2 linked regions of the Bacillus pumilus genome follow. The protein of the gene in region 1 interacts with the protein of each later gene in a pairwise test. Links are inferred from orthologs where the notes say so. Each region holds a gene or a part of one and is shown on either strand. Other genes may lie near its edges.

Evidence for each region.
Region 2: the proteins of rplK (region 1) and prmA interact in binary tests that used the Escherichia coli proteins (3 or more experiments, as listed by UniProt). The link is inferred for Bacillus pumilus from one-to-one orthologs.

Annotation. Positions count from the first base shown.
Region 1 is NZ_LT906438.1:113,143-124,008, forward strand. What follows is about bases 7,422-10,308. They hold rplK (50S ribosomal protein L11), read left to right. Parts: upstream 7,422-8,595; coding sequence 8,596-9,021; downstream 9,022-10,308. Other genes in these bases: rpmG (50S ribosomal protein L33), read left to right, coding at 7,422-7,508; secE (preprotein translocase subunit SecE), read left to right, coding at 7,544-7,720; nusG (transcription termination/antitermination protein NusG), read left to right, coding at 7,891-8,424; rplA (50S ribosomal protein L1), read left to right, coding at 9,121-9,819; rplJ (50S ribosomal protein L10), read left to right, coding at 10,078-10,308. In the rest of the region: ispD (2-C-methyl-D-erythritol 4-phosphate cytidylyltransferase), read left to right, coding at 1-490; ispF (2-C-methyl-D-erythritol 2,4-cyclodiphosphate synthase), read left to right, coding at 494-970; gltX (glutamate--tRNA ligase), read left to right, coding at 1,065-2,516; cysE (serine O-acetyltransferase), read left to right, coding at 2,829-3,482; cysS (cysteine--tRNA ligase), read left to right, coding at 3,479-4,879; CKW02_RS00630 (Mini-ribonuclease 3), read left to right, coding at 4,883-5,314; 23S rRNA (guanosine(2251)-2'-O)-methyltransferase RlmB, read left to right, coding at 5,298-6,047; rae1 (ribosome-dependent mRNA decay endonuclease Rae1/YacP), read left to right, coding at 6,050-6,562; RNA polymerase sporulation sigma factor SigH, read left to right, coding at 6,626-7,282; more of rpmG, read left to right, coding at 7,359-7,421; more of rplJ, read left to right, coding at 10,309-10,578; rplL (50S ribosomal protein L7/L12), read left to right, coding at 10,620-10,866. UniProt on the Escherichia coli protein: Forms part of the ribosomal stalk which helps the ribosome interact with GTP-bound translation factors.
Region 2 is NZ_LT906438.1:2,282,221-2,293,167, forward strand. What follows is about bases 7,885-10,852. They hold prmA (50S ribosomal protein L11 methyltransferase), read right to left. Parts: upstream 9,853-10,852; coding sequence 8,917-9,852; downstream 7,885-8,916. Other genes in these bases: mtaB (tRNA (N(6)-L-threonylcarbamoyladenosine(37)-C(2))-methylthiotransferase MtaB), read right to left, coding at 7,885-8,123; CKW02_RS11750 (16S rRNA (uracil(1498)-N(3))-methyltransferase), read right to left, coding at 8,123-8,893; dnaJ (molecular chaperone DnaJ), read right to left, coding at 9,875-10,852. Outside these bases: CKW02_RS11700 (PhoH family protein), read right to left, coding at 1-272; sporulation protein YqfD, read right to left, coding at 276-1,466; sporulation protein YqfC, read right to left, coding at 1,485-1,766; CKW02_RS11715 (YqfB family membrane protein), read right to left, coding at 1,974-2,471; flotillin-like protein FloA, read right to left, coding at 2,503-3,495; CKW02_RS11725 (NfeD family protein), read right to left, coding at 3,522-4,835; CKW02_RS11730 (GatB/YqeY domain-containing protein), read right to left, coding at 4,977-5,426; rpsU (30S ribosomal protein S21), read right to left, coding at 5,441-5,614; CKW02_RS11740 (Na/Pi symporter), read left to right, coding at 5,797-6,726; more of mtaB, read right to left, coding at 6,765-7,884; more of dnaJ, read right to left, coding at 10,853-10,947. UniProt on the Escherichia coli protein: Methylates ribosomal protein L11.

The sequences.
Region 1 (10,866 bases):
ACACGCTTTTCAAACGCCTGTTTCACTTGTCACTGGCGGTGAAGAACGTCAGCAAAGTGTATACGAAGGATTAAAGGCTGTGAAAGATGCGGACATCGTGCTTGTTCATGATGGGGCAAGGCCTTTTATTAAGCATACACAGATTGACTTGCTCGTTAAAGCAGCGATTGAAAAAGGCTCCGCAGTTGTAGCGGTACCAGTGAAAGACACAATCAAACGCGTTCAAGAAGGCAAAGTGGAACAAACCATTGAACGTCAGAGCTTGTGGGCAGTCCAGACCCCACAAGCTTTTCGTCATTCTATTTTAAAAGAGGCGCATGAATATGCAGAGCGGACCGGTTTCCTTGGAACAGACGACGCCAGTCTAGTGGAGCAATTACATGGTGAAAATGTGTATATTGTCCAAGGAGATTACACCAATATTAAGCTGACGACACCGGATGATTTATTGGTTGCCAAGGCAATTATGGATGCGGAAAGAGGGTACTAGATCATGTTGAGAATAGGACAAGGCTTTGATGTACATCAATTAACAGAGGGAAGACCTTTGATTATTGGCGGGGTCACCATCCCTTATGAAAAGGGGCTGCTTGGGCATTCAGACGCTGATGTACTGCTTCACACAGTGGCAGATGCCTGCCTAGGTGCGATTGCTGAAGGAGATATCGGCAGACATTTCCCAGACACAGATCCTGAGTTTAAGGATGCGGATTCTTTTAAATTACTGCAACATGTGTGGGCACTAGTAAAGGAAAAAGGCTACACACTTGTGAATATTGATTGCACCATCATGGCGCAAAAGCCCAAAATGGCACCTTACATTCAACCGATGTGTGAGAAGATTGCAGAAGCGCTTGAGGCAGATGTCACACAGGTGAATGTGAAAGCAACAACGACAGAGAAACTCGGATTTACAGGAAGAGGCGAAGGAATTGCCTCTCAGGCAACTGTGCTTCTTCAGAAAAAGTAAAACTCATTTTGATGAGAATGGGATTTGATGATAAAATACGTTTATAAAAAATTGGTGTCAGACAACATGATGCAGATGAAAGGAAGTTAAACTCATGGGAAATGAAGTGCGTGTTCGTTATGCACCGAGTCCAACTGGTCATTTACATATTGGGAATGCTAGAACGGCTCTTTTCAACTATTTGTTCGCACGCAGTCAAGGCGGCAAATTTATTATTCGAATCGAAGATACGGATCAAAAGCGTAATGTAGAGGGCGGAGAAGAAAGCCAGCTTCGCCACCTGCAATGGCTCGGTATTGATTGGGATGAGAGCATTGATAAAGATGGCGGCTACGGCCCTTACAGACAATCAGAGCGTAATGATATTTATAAAAAGTATTATGATGAGCTGCTAGAGAAGGACTTGGCGTATAAGTGCTATTGTACGGCTGAAGAGCTAGAGGAAGAGCGTGAAGCACAAATCGCCCGCAGTGAAATGCCTCGATATTCTGGTAAATGCAGTCATTTATCAAAAGAAGAAGAGGACAAGCTGATTGCTGAAGGAAGAGAGCCAAGCATCCGCTTCCGAGTGCCAAAAGGAGAAATTATCAAATTTGACGACATGGTCAAAGGCGATATTTCATTTGAGACAGACGGCATCGGTGACTTTGTCATTGTGAAGAAAGATGGTACGCCAACTTATAACTTCGCTGTAGCAGTGGATGATTATTTGATGAAAATGACTCACATTCTCCGTGGAGAGGATCACATTTCGAATACGCCTAAACAAATCATGATCTTCAATGCATTCGGCTGGGATGTTCCGCTATTCGGACATATGACGCTGATTGTGAACGAGAACCGCAAGAAATTAAGCAAGCGTGATGAATCCATTATTCAATTCATCGAGCAATATAAAAACTTGGGCTATTTACCAGAAGCCCTATTCAACTTCATTGCACTACTTGGATGGTCTCCAGTGGGCGAAGAAGAACTGTTTACAAAAGAGCAATTCATCGACATTTTCGATGTAAACCGACTTTCTAAGTCACCAGCTCTATTCGATATGCATAAACTAAAATGGGTGAATAACCAATACGTGAAGGCACTTGATCTTGATCAGGTTGTTGCGTTAACGCTTCCGCATCTTCAAAAGGCAGGCAAGGTAAGCGAGCAGCTGTCAGACGAAGAAAACACGTGGGTACGCAAGCTGATTGCTCTGTATCATGAACAATTAAGCTATGGAGCAGAAATTGTTGAGTTAACAGAGTTGTTCTTTAAGGAGCAAATTGAGTATAATCAAGAGGCAAAGGAAGTTCTAGCAGAGGAGCAAGTACCAGAAGTCATGGCATCTTTTGCTGGTCAGCTTGAACGACTTGAATCTTTCACACCTGATGAAATCAAGGCTGCTATTAAAGCAGTACAAAAAGAAACAGGGCATAAAGGCAAGAAACTATTCATGCCAATTCGTGTGGCTGTCACAGGACAAACGCATGGCCCAGAACTTCCGCAAAGTATTGAACTACTAGGTAAAGAAACGGTATTAAACCGCATTAAACAAATATAAGGAAATCGTTGCGAGGGAGAAGTACAATGTTTTCGTCCATCACAGAAAGAGTCTTCACCGGCTGAAAGAGACTTATGGGCAGACGTTGGAAATGCACCCTCAAGACCCTTGAGGAACACGAGTACGTTAGTATGCAAGGGCGGTACCCTCCGTTATGGGATTAAGTTGAGAAGGCTGCGAAATGAGGGCTTTCTAAACAGAGTGGAACCGCGTTTTCAAAACGTCTCTGTCATATGGCAGAGGCGTTTTTTATTTGTCCAAAAAAGAGAGCAAGTCCGAAGAGAGATTGATGGGGAAGAACGGGGGGAGCATGTGTTTTTCAAAATGCTGAAAGAAGATATTGATACTGTGTTTGATCAAGATCCTGCTGCTAGAAGCTATATTGAAGTAGTGCTAACCTATTCAGGGCTTCATGCGATTTGGGCTCATCGTATCGCGCATGCATTTTATAAGCGGAAGCTGTACTTTCTTGCGCGGATCATTTCTCAGGTCAGCCGGTTTTTCACAGGGGTTGAAATTCACCCTGCGGCAACCATTGGCAGGCGCTTCTTCATTGACCACGGTATGGGAGTGGTGATTGGGGAAACATGTGAAATTGGAGACAACGTCACTGTTTTCCAAGGCGTGACATTAGGGGGAACAGGGAAAGAAAAGGGAAAGCGGCACCCGACCATTTTAGACGATGCGCTCATTGCGACAGGTGCAAAGGTGCTTGGTTCCATTACAGTCGGAAAAGGAGCCAAGATTGGGGCGGGGTCGGTCGTGTTAAAGGACGTACCCGACCATTCCACCGTTGTCGGTATACCTGGGCGAGTCGTCGTTCAAAATGGTAAGAAAATCAATCGTGATCTCAATCATCAAGATTTGCCAGATCCAATTTCCGATCGTTTCAAAGAATTGGAACGAGAAATGGAAAAGCTAAAAGGTGAGCTGGCTTCATTGAGCAGAAAGGAAGAACAATCATGACAATCAATATTTATAATACATTGACACGTAAGAAGGAAGAATTCGTCCCGCTTGAGCCAGGAAAGGTCAAAATGTATGTGTGCGGACCAACCGTTTATAACTACATTCATATCGGGAATGCAAGGCCTGCTATTGTTTATGACACTGTACGTAAGTATTTAGAATACAGCGGCTATGATGTGAACTTTGTCTCAAACTTTACAGATGTGGATGATAAGCTCATCAAAGCAGCCAATGAACTCGGGGAAGATGTCCCGACGATTGCTGACCGCTTTATTCAAGCCTACTTTGAAGACGTCAGTGCACTAGGCTGCAAAAAAGCTGACCTTCACCCGCGAGTGACGGAAAATATGGATGATATCATTGCATTTATTGCGACATTGATTGAAAAGGGCTACGCCTATGAAGCGGATGGTGACGTGTATTACAGCACACGCTCATTTGAAGGCTACGGAAAGCTTTCTCACCAGTCGATTGATGAACTGAAGACAGGTGCCCGTATTCGTGTAGGTGAGAAGAAACGAGATGCGCTGGACTTTGCTTTATGGAAGGCTGCAAAGGATCAAGAAATCTCATGGGATAGCCCGTGGGGCGAAGGACGACCAGGCTGGCACATCGAATGCTCGGCCATGGTTAAAAAATATTTAGGTGATACAATCGATATTCATGCAGGCGGACAGGATTTAACCTTCCCTCACCATGAAAATGAAATCGCTCAATCTGAGGCTTTGACAGGCAAACCTTTTGCAAAGTATTGGATGCATAACGGATATATTAATATTGAGAATGAAAAAATGTCAAAATCACTAGGCAACTTTGTGCTTGTGCATGACATTGTGAAAGAACAGGATCCTGACGTGCTTCGCTTCTTTATGTTGTCGGTTCACTACCGTCATCCAATTAACTATTCAATGGATTTGCTAGAGAGTACAAAGAGTGCGTTTAACCGGCTTAAAACGTCGTATGCCAATTTACATCATCGCCTCGAGAGCAGCACGAATATCACAGAAGACAATGCTGAATGGCTGGCGAAGGTTGAAGAGCAGCGAGCGACATTTATTTCTGAAATGAATGATGACTTCAATACGGCAAATGCGATCTCTGTTTTATTCGAACTTGCGAAACAGGCGAATTATTATATGGAAAATGATCATACTTCGGAGGAAGTGATCAAGGCATTTATCGGCTTGTTCCAAGAAATCACGTCTGTTCTTGGATTCTCTTTAGAAGAAAAGCATACGCTCGATGAAGAAGTAGAAGCGTTAATTGAAAAACGCAATGAGGCTAGAAGAAATCGTGATTTTGCGCTATCTGATCAAATTCGTGACCAGTTAAAGAGCATGAATATTGTATTGGAGGACACTCCTCAAGGTACTCGCTGGAAAAGAGGAGAATAGGTCATGTTGAATTTTGAAAAGCTGAAAGATGGTAAACAGTTAAACGGACTTGCGCTTGCTTACATGGGTGATGCCATTTTTGAAGTCTATGTGAGGCATCACCTCCTCCAAACGGGGGCGACAAAACCAAATGAGCTGCACAAACGAGCAAGCAAAATTGTTTCAGCTAAATCTCAGGCAGCTATTTTATTTACGCTACAGCAGCAAGGCTTTTTCACTGAAGCAGAAGAAGCGGTGCTGAAAAGAGGAAGAAATGCAAAATCAGGCACAGTGCCTAAAAACACAGACGTTCAAACGTATCGTTATAGTACGGCGTTTGAAGCGCTCATGGGTTATTTATTTATTGAAAAGCAGGACGAGCGCTTAGAAGAGCTGATTAGTCAGGCGATTGAAATCGGAACGTCAGGGAGGAAGACAAATGAGTCAGCAACATGATTATGTGATTGGGAAAAATGCAGTGATTGAAACACTGAAGTCAGATCGGGAGTTATACAAGCTCTGGATGGCAGAAAACACTGTAAAAGGACAAGCCCAGCAGGTCATTGAACTCGCAAAAAAACAAAATATCACCATTCAGTATGTTCCGAGGAAAAAGCTTGATCAAATGGTAACAGGTCAGCACCAGGGAATCGTTGCACAAGTAGCAGCATATGAATATGCAGAATTGGACGATCTATATCAAATCGCTGAACAGCGGAATGAACAGCCATTTTTTCTTATCTTAGATGAAATTGAAGACCCGCATAATTTAGGTTCCATTATGCGTACAGCAGATGCTGTAGGTGCACATGGGATTGTGATTCCGAAAAGGAGAGCGGTCGGCTTAACGACAACCGTTGCCAAAGCATCCACTGGGGCGATTGAACATATTCCTGTTGCCAAAGTCACCAACCTTTCAAGAGCTCTTGATGAGATGAAAGAAAGAGGAATCTGGGTTGCGGGAACAGATGCGTCTGCCAAACAGGATTACAGACAATTTGATGGCACGATGCCGCTTGCTCTCGTGATTGGCAGTGAAGGAAAAGGGATTGGCCGATTGATCAAAGAAAAGTGTGATTTTCTGATTAAGCTGCCTATGGCCGGAAAGGTCACTTCGTTAAACGCGTCAGTTGCCGCTAGTCTATTGATGTATGAAGTGTATCGAAAACGTTATCCGTTAGGAGAATAGAGATGGACATCCTCTTAGTCGATGGATACAACATGATAGGTGCTTGGCCACGGCTGCAGCACTTAAAGGAAAACAGCTTTGAAGAAGCCAGAGACATACTGATTCAAAATTTAGCAGAATATCAAGCATACACAGGGTATCGAGTCATTGTTGTATTCGATGCCCATATGGTCAAAGGAATCGAAAAAAAGCGGATCAATCACCGAGTAGAGGTCATCTTTACGAGAGAGAATGAAACAGCTGATGAGCGGATTGAAAAGCTTGCCCAGGATTTGAATAATATTCGGACGCAGATTCATGTGGCGACCTCAGACTTTACAGAACAATGGGCAATCTTTGGACAAGGAGCTCTTCGAAAGTCGGCTCGAGAGCTTTTAAGAGAGATTGAAGTGATCGAACGAAAGATTGAAACGAGAGTCAAAAAGATTACTTCTGATAAACCAGCATCCAAGATTGAATTGTCAGAAGATGTATTGAAAACGTTTGAAAAATGGCGGCGTGGGAATCTAGAATAGCTTGACGATATTTCAACCATTAATGTATAATATTTCTATCTAGGTGCGGTCGGGGGGATCGAAGTGAATCTAAACAACAGCAAGGATAAATCCATCAGAGAGCAATTTTGCCAGTTGGAAGATGAACAAGTCATTGAAAGGGTTCATGTCGGAGATAGTGATGCGCTAGATTACTTAATAACGAAATACCGCAATTTTGTACGTGCAAAAGCAAGATCTTATTTCTTGATTGGAGCGGATCGAGAGGACATTGTCCAAGAGGGGATGATCGGACTTTATAAGTCTATCCGCGATTTCAGAGAGGACAAGCTTACTTCATTTAAGGCTTTTGCAGAATTATGTATTACCCGCCAAATTATCACCGCAATTAAAACAGCTACTCGCCAAAAACATATCCCGTTAAATTCCTATGTATCATTAGATAAGCCAATATATGATGAAGAATCAGACAGAACATTATTGGACGTCATTTCCGGTGCTAAAGCGCTTAACCCAGAAGATTTAATCATTAGCAAAGAAGAATTTGATGATATCGAAATGAAGATGGGTGAACTACTAAGCGAGCTGGAAAGAAAGGTTCTTGTGCTTTACCTTGATGGCAGATCCTATCAAGAGATTTCTGAAGATTTAAACCGTCATGTGAAATCAATTGATAACGCACTCCAAAGAGTAAAGAGAAAATTAGAGAAATATTTAGAGCTTCGCGAGATTAGTCTCTAATCAAACCTATATTGACAGCTTTTTCGACACTGTGATAAGGTACTAAGGAAATGATGTCGAGAAAATAGGTGTAAATATGAGGAAAAAGATTACTCTAGCCTGTAAAGACTGCGGAAGCCGCAATTATACGACAATGAAAAGTGATGCTTCAGCAGCTGAAAGATTAGAAGTTAAGAAATATTGCAAGACTTGTAATTCACATAAAACACATTTAGAAACGAAGTAAGATTTGCGTTCTTTAATCTGTGGAGGTCTTTTACAATGCGTATTATCAGTTTCTTAAAAAGTGTCGGGAAAGAAATGAAGAAGGTCAGCTGGCCAAAGAAAAACGAAATGATTCGTTACACAATCACTGTTATTTTAACAGTCGTATTCTTTGCAATCTTTTTCTCTTTTCTTGATATAGGAATCTCACAATTAATCGAATTAATTCATTAATACTTGAATAATGGTCTGCTGAACGTGCTATAATAGATCATAATATGACTTGCCAAAAAACCCGTTTTACGGGTTTTTTCAATTGCTTGAAAATATTTACCGGTACTCGAGATTCGTCAAATAGACATTACGAAATGTGGGGAGGGAAGGACTAAATAGTCCTGAACGAAATGGAAAAGAATTGGTATGTTGTGCATACGTACTCTGGCTATGAAAACAAAGTAAAAGCGAACTTGGAAAAGCGTGTTGAATCAATGGGCATGCAAGATAAGATCTTCCGCGTTGTTGTACCAGAAGAAGAAGAAACAGATATTAAAAATGGTAAGAAAAAAGTTGTCAAAAAGAAAGTATTCCCTGGCTATGTCCTAGTGGAAATCGTGATGACTGACGACTCTTGGTATGTTGTTCGTAATACACCAGGTGTCACAGGATTCGTTGGATCAGCTGGATCAGGCTCAAAGCCGACAGCGCTTTTGCCAGGCGAAGCTGAAACCATTCTGAAGAGAATGGGTCTTGAAGAACGCAAAACAGAAATCGACTTTGAATTGAAAGAAACAGTCAAGGTCATCGACGGACCATTTGCGAACTTCACAGGCTCTATCGAAGAGATTGATTACGATAAAAGCAAAGTCAAAGTATTCGTTAATATGTTTGGTAGAGAAACACCCGTGGAACTTGAGTTCACGCAGATCGATAAATTGTAATTCAAAAGAGCTTGAAATGAGTGTATAGAAGTGGTAATATAGCAAAGGTACGTCTTGAGTTCGCTCAAGATCGCTAGCTAGTTATTTCGTCATTCATATAAAGAATGAAGTTGTTGAGTGGGAGGGGGATTCCCCTATTACCACATCACGGACTTTAAGGAGGTGTGTCTCGTGGCTAAAAAAGTAGTTAAAGTTGTTAAATTGCAAATTCCTGCTGGAAAAGCTAACCCAGCTCCACCAGTTGGACCTGCACTAGGTCAAGCCGGTGTTAATATCATGGGATTCTGTAAGGAGTTTAATGCTCGTACAGCTGACCAAGCTGGTCTTATCATTCCTGTTGAAATTTCGGTTTTTGAAGACCGTTCATTTACATTTATTACTAAAACTCCACCTGCTGCAGTTTTACTTAAAAAAGCAGCTGGTATTGAGTCTGGTTCTGGTGAACCTAACCGTAATAAAGTGGCAACTGTTAAGCGTGATAAAGTACGCGAAATCGCGGAAACAAAAATGCCTGACTTAAACGCTGCTAGCGTTGAATCAGCTATGCGCATGGTTGAAGGTACTGCACGCAGTATGGGTATTGTCATCGAAGATTAATTTATTGTCTTGTTGGGTTGCGAGTTTGGTTTTGACAAGTTCGCAACCCTTATTCGTGGGAGGTTATTCCGCTAAAACCACATAAGGAGGATTTTTATAATGGCTAAAAAAGGTAAAAAGTATGTAGAAGCTGCTAAGCTAATCGAACGTACTAAAGCGTATGATGTAGCTGAAGCTGTTTCTCTTACAAAAAAAGCAAATACAGCGAAATTTGATGCGACTGTAGAAGTTGCTTTTCGTTTGGGCGTAGACCCTCGTAAAAACGACCAACAAATCCGCGGTGCAGTTGTACTTCCTAACGGAACTGGTAAAACTCAACGCGTTCTTGTGTTCGCTAAAGGCGAAAAAGCAAAAGAAGCAGAAGCTGCTGGAGCAGACTACGTTGGAGATTCTGATTACATCACTAAAATCCAACAAGGCTGGTTCGATTTCGATGTAATCGTTGCAACACCTGACATGATGGGTGAAGTTGGTAAGATCGGTCGTGTACTTGGACCAAAAGGTCTTATGCCAAACCCTAAAACAGGAACTGTTACATTTGAAGTAGAAAAAGCAATCAATGAAATCAAAGCTGGTAAAGTAGAATACCGCGTTGATAAAGCTGGTAACATCCACGCGCCAATCGGAAAGGTTTCTTTCGAGGACGAAAAGCTTGTTGAGAACTTTGCAACAATCTATGACACAATCCTTAAAGCAAAACCTGCAGCGGCTAAAGGTGTATACGTGAAAAACGTTTCTGTTACATCTACTATGGGCCCTGGTGTGAAAGTGGATCCATCTTCTTTCTCTGCAAAATAAATCTTGACTTATCACAATCATTTTGATAATATCAAAATGTTGTAAAATAGAATATGTCCATTTATACCGTAGACAGCAGGGGCCTTATGGCTTAATTAACCCGCCGAGGTGTATATGTCACAGTCTTACGTTAACGTATGCTTGTATATACAGCCTCCATGTCTTAATGGAGGCTTTTTATATGGAGAACCGTTCGTTAGGAACGTGATGGCCTGATCGGTATAAGTGTTACACAAACAATGTACAGGAGGTGTAACCATGAGCAATGCAATCGATACAAAAAAAGTTGTCGTTGATGAAATTACTTCTAAATTTAAAGACAGTATGTCTACTGTAATTGTAGATTACCGCGGTCTTTCAGTTTCTGAAGTGACTGAACTTCGTAAACAGCTTCGTGACGCTGGCGTAGAATTCAAAGTTTACAAAAACACTTTGACTCGCCGTGCAGTTGAACAAGTTGAACTAACAGGTTTAAACGATTTCTTAACAGGTCCAAACGCTATCGCATTCAGTAACGAAGATGTTATCGCACCTGCGAAAATCATCAACGAATTTGCGAAAAGCCACGAAGCTTTAGAAATCAAAGCTGGTGTCATCGAAGGAAACGTAGCGACTGTAGAAGAAGTGAAGGCTCTTGCGGAACTTCCGTCTCGCGAAGGCTTACTATCTATGTTGCTTAGCGTTCTTCAAGCTCCAGTTCGTAACCTTGCTCTTGCTACTAAAGCAGTTGCAGATCAAAAAGAAGAACAAGGCGCTTAATGCGTACTTAACGTAAAAAACTTAAAATGGAGGAATTACAAATGGCTTTAAATATCGAAGAAATCATTGCTTCAGTTAAAGAAGCAACTGTACTTGAGTTAAACGACTTAGTAAAAGCAATCGAAGAAGAATTTGGCGTAACTGCTGCTGCTCCTGTAGCTGTAGCTGCAGCTGGTGGTGCCGCTGCTGAAGAGAAAACTGATTTTGATCTAGTACTTGCTGGTGCTGGAGACCAAAAAATCAAAGTTATCAAAGTGGTTCGTGAAATCACTGGTCTTGGCTTGAAAG
Region 2 (10,947 bases), 2.2 Mb from region 1 along the record:
TCTTTTTGCGCCATTTTGATGGCATATACGACATCCCGTTCAGAAATCTCAATTCCTTTTCGGATGAGATGTAAGAGAGATGTCATCAGACGGCTCGCTGTTTCTCTTGATGCTTCCTGACCAGAAACATACACCTTTTCTCCGCGCGTAATAATGGAGACATTCAGCTCGTTTTCCATCAGTTTCAGATAAGCATCTTGATTTCCAAATAAAGCAATGGCTTCGTTTGGGCTATCTAATTTTTGTTGAATTTCAAGTAAATGTTCTGTCATTCTCTAGTCTCCCTGAACAATAGGTGTTGGTTGAACAATATCTTCTATTACTTGGTAAAGGATGATTAACTTAACTTTACCATTCCCTGTTGTCTCGTGCAAAACTTTTTCACTTTTCACCTCTCCTGTTTGACCTAGCTTCTCTTCTAATTCTTTTTTACCCAATTTAATCCCTGCTTGAACCGCTTCTTTATTTGTGTATGTCCGGTTTATTTTTTCGCTTTCGCGTGTCGTTTCTTTTTCATAGGAAAATGGGAGCTGGAAGTTTAAGAAATGGAGTGGGTGAACTTCAGTTTCTGTTTTTGGCTGCTTAAAATCATCCTTTTTAAAGGAAAAGCCCCAAAATGGCATTGAACCTCCAAATGCGGAGAGCTTGTGCTTTGTCTTCATTTTACCCGTAAAGACATCAAAAGATGTTCGAAGAGGGACAGAAACTTCAGAACGATACCACGTTTCACCATAAATTTTCGCTTTAGCACCAACCGTTTTTTGCTGGTCTTCGCTGCCGATGAGGCCAGAGACAAGCATTTGTCCTTTCTTCACATGTTCATCAACTGCGGCAAGCGGCTCCCCTTTTTCCACATACATTCTCGTGATGACCGCCTTCTTCTTGGCCACAATATGCTGAGGACTCGTATATTTCTCTTTTTCCGGCTCATTTTTTTCCACAACTTTCATTTGAAATGTTGTACCGTTTAGTTCAACGCCGACCCATGTAATGCTTTGAATATTGGCGGTCAGTGATTTTTGAATTTTTTCAGGTGTTCCCATTAGAAACTGGAAACGGCCTTTTTGCACACCAATCTCGTCTAAATGCTTTCTCATCTGATGTTCAGTTTCTGGATTGGCCCCTTTAATATCAATTTTCCACACCATGTTTGAAAGTGCCAATATTGTCACTAGAAAAAACACAATCCCAAGGGTAAACCCAATATTCTTCCTTGACCATAGGAGAAGGAACGGAAATCCTTTCTTTTGATGAAATGAACATGTTACCTCATGATGTCTTTGTACTTTTCTGAAGGCATGTACATCTGATAAGCGAATAAATAAGCGCACGCTGTCTTGACGGCGGCTCACTTGAAACATTGTGATCCCCTGTCTCGTGCACTCATTGATGAGCCGCTCAATGCCGTTTCCCTTGATTTCCACTTCCACTCTGCCAATAAAATAGGCGAACCATTTATTCTTCACACTTCTCCCCTCCGTCAGTTAAGAATCAATATAACGGACCTCATCGATTTTCCCTTCTAATAAGATCTCTTCTGGCAAAATCGTTTTAATCACAAAATCTTTCCCTGAAATAATGCATTGTCCTTGTTTGAGCATCAGCCTTACCTCTTGATCACTGAAAAGCAAAAGCCCTTTATGATTCTCTATGTAAATGTGGAGTCTGCCAACCATCGTAATACGGGGAAGATCCATCATGACGTCTGGAGGGATTTCAAGTGTTCTTGTCAGCCATGCTTTAAGTTGATTTTTTCTTTTTCCCATTCAATAAGAACCCCTTCCCGCCCCATGTGTATGAGATCAAACTGAAAGATGGTGAGACTGATGAGAAAGCCTCTATATCATCCTATTCCTCAGCGGTTCAGATCATGCTAATGAATCCCGCAAAACAGCCGTTTCAGCATTTTTACTGCAAGAAATCTCCATCAGGTCAAACAAAAAAAGCCCCTTTATATAAAGGGACTTTCTCGTTTATCTGTTATATGGCCGTTTCATCGTTCTGTGCGGCTTTTTCGCGCGCGGCTCTCCAAATACTTCTCCAAGGATCATCCCCTGAACAATTGTATCTTGATTGAGCTTCTCAATGATCTTTGGCTTCACTTCGGCAGAAGCAGCCTTTGGCCTTGTCAGTTCTCTTTCAAGCGATTGGAATTCTCTATTCAGCTCGCTTTTTCTTTCTTCCATTTCGGCAAGTGTAGCGGTATAGCGGTCCTGTAAGGATTGAGATGTTTTTTTCTTCATCCCGCCATGATCATGTACATCGCCGAAATCGTCCATCTGATCGGTCACGACTGGATCTGGACTTGTTTGTTTTGTTTGCTTTTGGGGCATCTGCTTACGCTGAGGAGCTGGCTTGTTTTGCTGATTCTTTTGTTCGTTCTCCTCTTGTTTGCCGATTTTCCCAAAGACAGCAGAGATGATACCGATGATAATCGCAATTAGTAACGGATTTTCAAATAGAATGTCCATTGGGCTCCCTCCTTAAAGCGTGAGAGGATGCTTATTTGTTTTCATTATCAGATGGACCTTTAGTCATTTTACCAAATGAATCTCTCATATCCGTATCAGCATCGATATTCTTAATATTCATGTAGTCCATGACACCAATATTGCCTTCACGTAATGCTTCAGCCATTGCAAGTGGTACTTCAGCCTCTGCTTCTACAACTTTCGCGCGCATTTCTTCAACTCTTGCACGCATTTCTTGCTCCTGGGCAACAGCCATCGCGCGGCGTTCTTCCGCTTTTGCCTGTGCAATGTTTTTGTCTGCTTCTGCTTGGTCTGTTTGCAGAATCGCCCCGATGTTCTTACCGATATCCACATCTGCAATATCAATCGAGAGGATTTCAAACGCAGTACCTGAATCTAATCCTTTACCAAGAACTGTTTGTGAAATCATATCAGGGTTCTCAAGAACCTTTTTATGATTATCTGATGAACCGATTGTAGAGACAATCCCTTCACCTACACGAGCAATAATCGTTTCTTCCCCTGCACCACCAACAAGTCGGTCGATGTTTGCACGAACTGTAATACGTGCTTTTGCTTTCACTTCAATCCCGTCCATCGCCACACCAGAGATAAATGGTGTTTCAATGACTTTAGGGTTTACACTCATTTGAACTGCTTCAAGTACGTCACGGCCTGCTAGGTCGATCGCTGCACAGCGTGCAAAGTTCAATTCGATATTCGCGCGTTGAGCTGCGATTAATGCGTTCACAACTCGGTCCACGTTACCACCTGCAAGATAGTGGCTCTCTAACTGGTTAATCGTCGCATCAAGACCTGCTTTATGTGCTTTAATAAGCGGGTTGACCACTCGGTTTGGAATAACGCGGCGAAGTCTCATTCCTACAAGTGTAAAAATGCTTACCTTTACGCCAGCCGCTAGGGCAGAAATCCACAGCATCACCGGTACAAAGGTGAAGAAGATCGATAGAACGATCAGACCTGCTGCGATAATCACAAATAATAGTAAAGTAGATGGATCCATTTTATTCCTCCTATAAAATCAGTTATCTATACTTTCCTCACGACAATGCGTGAGCCTTCCGCTTTCACAATTTTTACTTGTTCATCCTTATCGATGAATGCACCTTCTGACACAACATCAATGCGCTCATCTCCAAATACTATTGTACCTGACGGACGAAGTGCGGTTGCTGTCACCGCGATTTGCCCAACAAGATCTTCTCTTGTTTCATTTGAGACATAACCGCTTTCCTTATTGGTTGAATCGGTTAAAATGAACTTTTTGAAAAATTTCATACGTTTCCCCAACACCTTTGTCAATAAAATAACTGCTACGATTGAAACAGCAGTGGCAATCAAGATGGAAATCGCCATTTCTGTAAAGCTTCCAGCTGCTAAAAACAAGCTGACAACCACACAGATCAGTCCAATGACACCTACGATTCCCCCCGGCAAAAACAATTCCAGAATCATGAGCAATATCCCTGCTATAAACAGGAACAACGTCTCATATCCTGCAAAACCAGCCACGAGATGACCATAAAAGAATAAAAGAAGCGCTGTCACTCCCATGGTGCCTGGAATCCCAAAGCCAGGAGAATAGAGCTCAACAATTAACCCTAAGCTTGCAATGGATAAAAGGATTGGAATGACGATTGGGTGCGTGAGAAAGCGCGCAACCTTTTCAGCAAAGCTCACTTCATCGTATTGAACAGAAGCATCGGCTAAATTCAGCTTTTGAAGCAAGTCATCCATATTTTTCGCTTCCCCTTCTGCATAACCGAATTGAAGCGCACGGTCTGTGTTGAAGGTGAGCAATTCTCCTTTTGGTGCACCAGCTTCTTTTGCGTCTATATCTACATCTGCCATTGCAAGTGCATACTTTGGATCACGCCCCTGCTTTTCGGCAGCATCACTCATTTCAGCAAGCCATAGCGATTCAGATTTTTGATCGGCAGCATTGCCTTCTCCATCAATGATCGCCGCAGCCCCCATCTTTCCATTTGGGGTCATATAGATTTGATCGGCATTTAGTGCAAGGAATGCCCCAGCTGAAAGCGCTCTATGATTCACAAACGCTGTCACAGGGATATCAGACGCACGAATGGTATCTGCGATCTCAAGCGCAGCATCGACTGCACCACCTGGTGTATTGATGTCTAGAATGATATGTTTTGCTCGTTCGGACTTTGCCTGCTCAAATGATCGTTCAATAAATTGAGAAAGTCCTTTTTCTACTGTATCTTCAATTGGGATAACATGAACTTTCTGATCTACTGATTTCGCGGTCAATTGAACCCCTAATAATAAGCATATTATAAAACAACTGAAGAGAGCAATAGAAATTTTTATTTTTTTCATCTATTTGGTGATCCCTCCTCTCTATCTTCCATTTTACTGTTCCTTTACATACGTTACAAATGTATCATAGGTTTCATTTTTATATGACAGAATGATGAAGGTATAAAAAAAGTACCCTTCTAACAATAGAAGGATACTTTTTTATTGAGACAGCTGTTCGCTGACAAGTCTGTTAATGACAGCTCCATCAGCTTTACCTTTTACTTTTGGCATAATAGCGCTCATGACTTTACCCATATCAGTCTTCGATGAAGCACCTGTTTCAGCAATCGTTTCTTTCACGATCGTTTGCAGTTCTTCTTCAGAAAGCTGTTCAGGTAAATAAACGTCTAAGATGTCAATCTCTTTTTGAACTTTATCTACTAAATCTAAGCGATTAGCTTTCGAAAATTCATGGAGGGAGTCTTTACGTTGCTTAATCTCGCGGGAAAGGACGGTTAGTTCCTCATCGCCGGTCAAACTGTCTTTCTTAAGCTTAATTGCTTCATTTTGGAGCGAAGCCTTAACCATCCGAATGACAACAAGCTTGTCTTTCTCACGGTTTTTCATAAAAAGCTTCATATCAGAATTTAATTGCTCAAGAAGACTCATAAAATCCACCCTCTTTAGAATTTACGTTTTCTAGCAGCTTCAGACTTTTTCTTGCGCTTTACGCTAGGCTTTTCATAAAATTCACGCTTTCTTGCTTCTTGCAATGTTCCAGTTTTGGATACACTGCGTTTAAAGCGACGAAGAGCATCTTCAAGCGATTCGTTTTTTCTAACGACCGTTTTTGACATTCTCTTTCCCTCCCTCCGAATACACCAATCGACTGCATTAAAAAAAGATATACATGCAAAACATGTACCTAGACATTATAATATAAGCCTAGTGTGAGGTCAACTAAGTGATTTGGAAATATATTTTCGTCATGAGCAGGTAGACAAGTCCATATATTCATTGGTAAGAGGAGGACTTTTCTATGATGGCGATCATTTATTTTTGTGCACTTATTTTCATTTTTTTATGGTCAATGGGTTTGCTGAGAAAAGGATTAATGGCGCTTGCGTCGTCTCGTATTGAGAAATCACTTCTTCTCTTTACAGATCATCCGGTAAAAGCATTCTTAGTCAGCATCGTATTTACAGGGATTCTTCAAAGCAGTTCAGCGTTTATGGTCATCGTGATTGGCTTTGTCAGTACAGGTATTCTCTCTTTTAAAAAATCCATTCCAATGATTCTTGGTACCAATATTGGCTCTACGTTTACAACAGAATTTATCGCCATTAAAATGGATGTTTTCATGTGGGTTTTAATCCTAGCTGGTCTGATATGCATGATGTTAGGCAAAAAATCTTTTAGGCATGCAGGAAAAAGTATATTTGGACTCGGGATGATCTTTTTTTGTATTCAAGGCTTTTCTAAAATTGCAGGTATGATGACAAGTCAGCCTGAGACATTGCGCTTTCTCGAAATGATGCAGCATTCTGACTGGACGGCGCTGCTTTCGGGTACTATCTTCACAGCGATTGTTCATTCAAGCTCCGTCTGTATCGGCATTTTAATGGGGTTTATGAATGAAGGAACGGTTGGGCTTCAAGAAGGCATCAGCTTTGTGTTAGGGTCCAATATTGGGACATGTATTACAGCCGTAATGGCTGCCATATCTGGCGGCTATGCAGCACGTCAAACGGCTTATGCACACGTTTTGTTTAATGTGCTCGGAGTGCTTTTATGTCTCCCATTTCTCGCCATGATGACAGAATTCGTCGCCCTTCTTGCAAACGCTCCCGCACAGCAAATTGCGCACTTCAGCCTGCTGTTTAATGTGGCAAGCTCTTTGCTTTTCTTCCCGTTCATCCGTCCATTTCACACATTGATTTTATGTCTTTTACCGAATCAATCAAAATAAAACACCGGCTTGCTTTTTTGGCACCGGTGTTTGATTGATTATGAGGTCATTCTCACTTTGTCTGTTTGTACTTCATCGCTTATACGAACGAATTGTCCTTCGTTATAAGGATAACCCGCTTTCGTAATTTTCACTTTGACCAAACGGCCGATCATGTCCTCTGTTCCTTCAAAAACAACCTTCATATAGTTATCTGTATAGCCCACATAAAGATTGTGCTTTCCTTCTTGTTCTTTGAAGGATTCTTCCGGAATAATCTCTAGGACATCTCCTTCATAAGCTGATGCGTATTCTTTCGCAAGCTGATCAGAAAGAGCGATCAAGCGGTGGACACGTTCGTTTTTCACATTTTCATCCACTTGATCTTCCATTCTTGCAGCTGGCGTACCTGTACGTTTGCTGTAAGGGAATACGTGCAGTTCAGAAAATTGATGGTCTTTGACAAAGTTGTATGTTTCCAAAAACTCTTCTTCTGTTTCTCCAGGAAATCCTACAATCACATCAGAGGTGACAGCAAGACCTGGCAATGCTTTTTTCAGCTTTGTTAAACGCTCTGCAAAGAATTCCATCGTATATTTACGGCGCATTCTTTTCAGCACTGTATTAGAGCCAGATTGAAGCGGGATGTGAAGGTGTCTGACAATCTTATCTGACTGATCAAGCACTTCTATCACTTCATCTGTAATTTGACTTGCTTCGATAGATGAAATACGAATTCGTTTTAAGCCGTTGACACGTTCATCTAATTCTTTCAGAAGCTTTGCAAAGTTATAATCCTTTAAGTCTTCTCCGTATCCACCTGTGTGAATACCTGTTAATACAATTTCTTTATAGCCGGCATCCACAAGCTGCTGCGCTTGGTTGATGACCTCTTCTGGATCACGAGAACGAAGAAGTCCGCGAGCCCAAGGAATAATGCAGAATGTACAGAAATTGTTACAGCCTTCTTGGATTTTTAATGACGCACGTGTTCTGTCTGTAAAAGCAGGAACATCGAGTTCTTCAAACACACGTGCTTTCATAATATTGCCAACCCCATTAATCGGCTGTCTTTCTCTGCGATATTCTTCAATGTAACCGAGTAATTTATGTCTGTCTTGTGTTCCCACGACAATATCAACACCAGGAATCGCCATGATTTCTGCTGGAGATGTTTGCGCATAACAGCCTGTTACACAAATGACACCATCCGGGTTATGACGAATGGCTCTTCTAATGACTTGGCGGCTTTTTTTATCGCCAGTATTCGTGACCGTACATGTATTAATGACATATACGTCTGCTTTTGATTCGTACTCTTTTCTTTCATAGCCTGCTTCTTTAAACAGCTGCCAGATCGCTTCTGTTTCATAGTGATTGACCTTACAGCCAAGTGTATGGAACGCTACTGTTCCCATCATGATTCACCTCTTAATAACTCTGTTTGATAAGATATAGCAGAAAGCGCGTAAAGAGGAGCTGTTTCTGTTCTTAAAATGCGTGGTCCAAGCCCGCAAATGACTGCACCATGCGTTTCAAGCGCTTCAATCTCCTTTTCTGCTAAACCGCCTTCAGGGCCAAAAACCACTAGCAAGGTTTGTCCGCCTTTCATCTGTTGGAGCACAGTTTGAAAGCGGCTTTGCTCTCCTTCTTTCGATGATTCTTCGTATGCAACGACACATTTATCGAATTCACCAGCTAATTGAGTCAGCTCTTTAAATGTTGATACTGGATCAACACGAGGAATGATATTCCGGTAGGACTGTTCAGCTGCTTCTTTCGCGATTTTCTCCCAGCGCTCTCGTTTTTTATGTGACTTCTTTTGGTCAATTTTTGTAATAGAACGAGCCGCTTGAAACGGGATAAATGCGCTTGCGCCAAGCTCTGTGCCTTTTTGGATAATCAGCTCAAGCTTATCTCCCTTTGGGAGACCGCTCGCAATTGTTACTCTTACCGGAAGCTCTCTGTCCTGATTTGTCCAGCCTTCAACGTGACAAATGACTTCTTCCTTTGTTATTGTATCAATTTTACTGAGCCCTTCAAAGCCGTCTGTCGTTAAGCAAAGGATTTCCTGCCCTGCTTTCATGCGCATGACGTTGGAAAGGTGATGTACATCTTCACCATTGATGACGATAGATCCCTTTGCGATCACTTCTTCTTTCGTGAGGTCGATAAAATATCGTTGCATACGTGTCCTGACACCTACTCGCTTTATTTTTTCGCTATAATGCTGACCCAATCTTCCATTGACAGCACTTCAACAATGTCAAAACCTGCTTCTTCTAATGCTGTTTTGACTTGTAATTTCTTTTGTCCAATGATGCCTGATGTAATGAAATAGCCATCTTTCTTCAATAAGTCATAGGCTTGATCTGTAAAGCGCAAAATCACTTCTGCGAGAATGTTGGCGACGATCACATCACGTTCGCCTGAAATCCCATCAAGTAAGTTGTTTTGCTTGACCGTCACTTGTTCGCTTACACCATTTAGCTCGATGTTTTGCTTTGCACTTTCAACCGCAACGGTGTCGAGATCAAAGGCTTGAATGTCCTTTGCACCAACCATCGCTGCTGCCACACTTAAAATCCCAGAGCCTGTTCCAACATCAATCACCGTATCGTTTTCCTTCACATAGCGCTCAAGCGCCTGAATACAAAGAACGGTTGTTGGATGTGTCCCTGTTCCAAATGCCATTCCTGGGTCCATTTCAATAATCAGTTCATCAGAATGAACCGGAGTATATTCTTCCCATGTTGGAACGATGGTGAATTTTTCAGAGATTTTCACAGGATGATAGTATTTTTTCCATGCGGTGGCCCATTCTTCTTCATTTACTTCACAAATGGACAGCGTATTTCGTCCAAGGTCAATATCGTATAGAAGAAGATTGTTGATGGCTTCTTTGATCTCATCTACCGTTTCCATTAAAAAGCTGTTCATTGGAAGATAGGCTTTGACGATGACCCCTTCTTCAGGATAGTCATTCGGATCGAGCTGGTAGATCTCACCGTATACATTTTCACGTTCCTTGACTAAATCAAGCGGGTCCTCAATCACGACACCACTCGCACCTGCTTCATGCAAAATATTGGTGATTGGTTCCACCGCTTCATTTGTTGTATGGACGCTAATTTCTGACCACTTCAATACTACCAACTCCTTATCCGTCTTACTCGCCTTTAAATGCGCGTTTTACCTTATCGAAGAAGCTCATTTCTTGTTCGTCCGGTTTATTTCCGCTCACTTCAGCAAATTTTCTAATGATATCTTTTTGATTGTCCGTTAAATTTGTTGGTGTGACGACTCGTACAACGATATGTTGATCGCCTTGGCCATAGCCGCGTACATTTTTCACACCTTTTCCTTTGAGTCTAAACTTCGTGCCAGTTTGCGTGCCAGCAGGAACTTTTAATTTCACTTTACCGTGTAATGTCGGCACTTCAATTTCGTCACCTAATGCAGCCTGTGCAAAGGTTAACGGCATTTCGCAGTAAATGTCATCCCCGTCACGCTCGAAGAATTCATGCGAACGCACATGGAACACAACAAATAGATCGCCTGGAGGTCCTCCATTTACACCTGGCTCCCCTTGACCAGACACTCTGAGCTGCTGACCATCGTCAACACCAGCTGGGATCGTCACATTGATTTTCTTACGCTTACGCACTTTACCAGAGCCGCCGCATGTAGAACATTTGTGATCGATTTGTTTTCCTGTTCCGCTACAGTAGTTACATACTCTGCGGTTGACCACTTTACCAAACGGAGTTGACTGCTCAACATTTAATTGACCAGAGCCGCCGCAATGTGAACAAGTCTTCGCTTCTGTCCCAGGCTTTGCCCCTGATCCATGACATGTTTCACATGATTCCTCGCGAGGGATTTCAATCGTTGCTTCTTTCCCAAATGCTGCTTCTTCAAATGAAAGCGTCATTGTATATTGCAAGTCTGCTCCTTGACGCGGTGCATTTGGATCTCTTCTTCTGGCTCCACCGCCAAAAATACTAGAGAAGATGTCATCAAAGCCGCCGAAGCCGCCAAAGTCTCCTCCTCCGCCAAAACCGCCGCCGCCAAAGCCTTGGTTTGGATCGGTATGACCGAACTGATCATACTGCGAACGTTTTTGATCGTCAGAAAGGGTTTCATAGGCTTCTTTTACTTCTTTGAATTTCTCATCTGAGCCAGCTTCTTTATTAATATCAGGGTGATACTTTTTTGAAAGCTTGCGGTATGCCTTTTTGA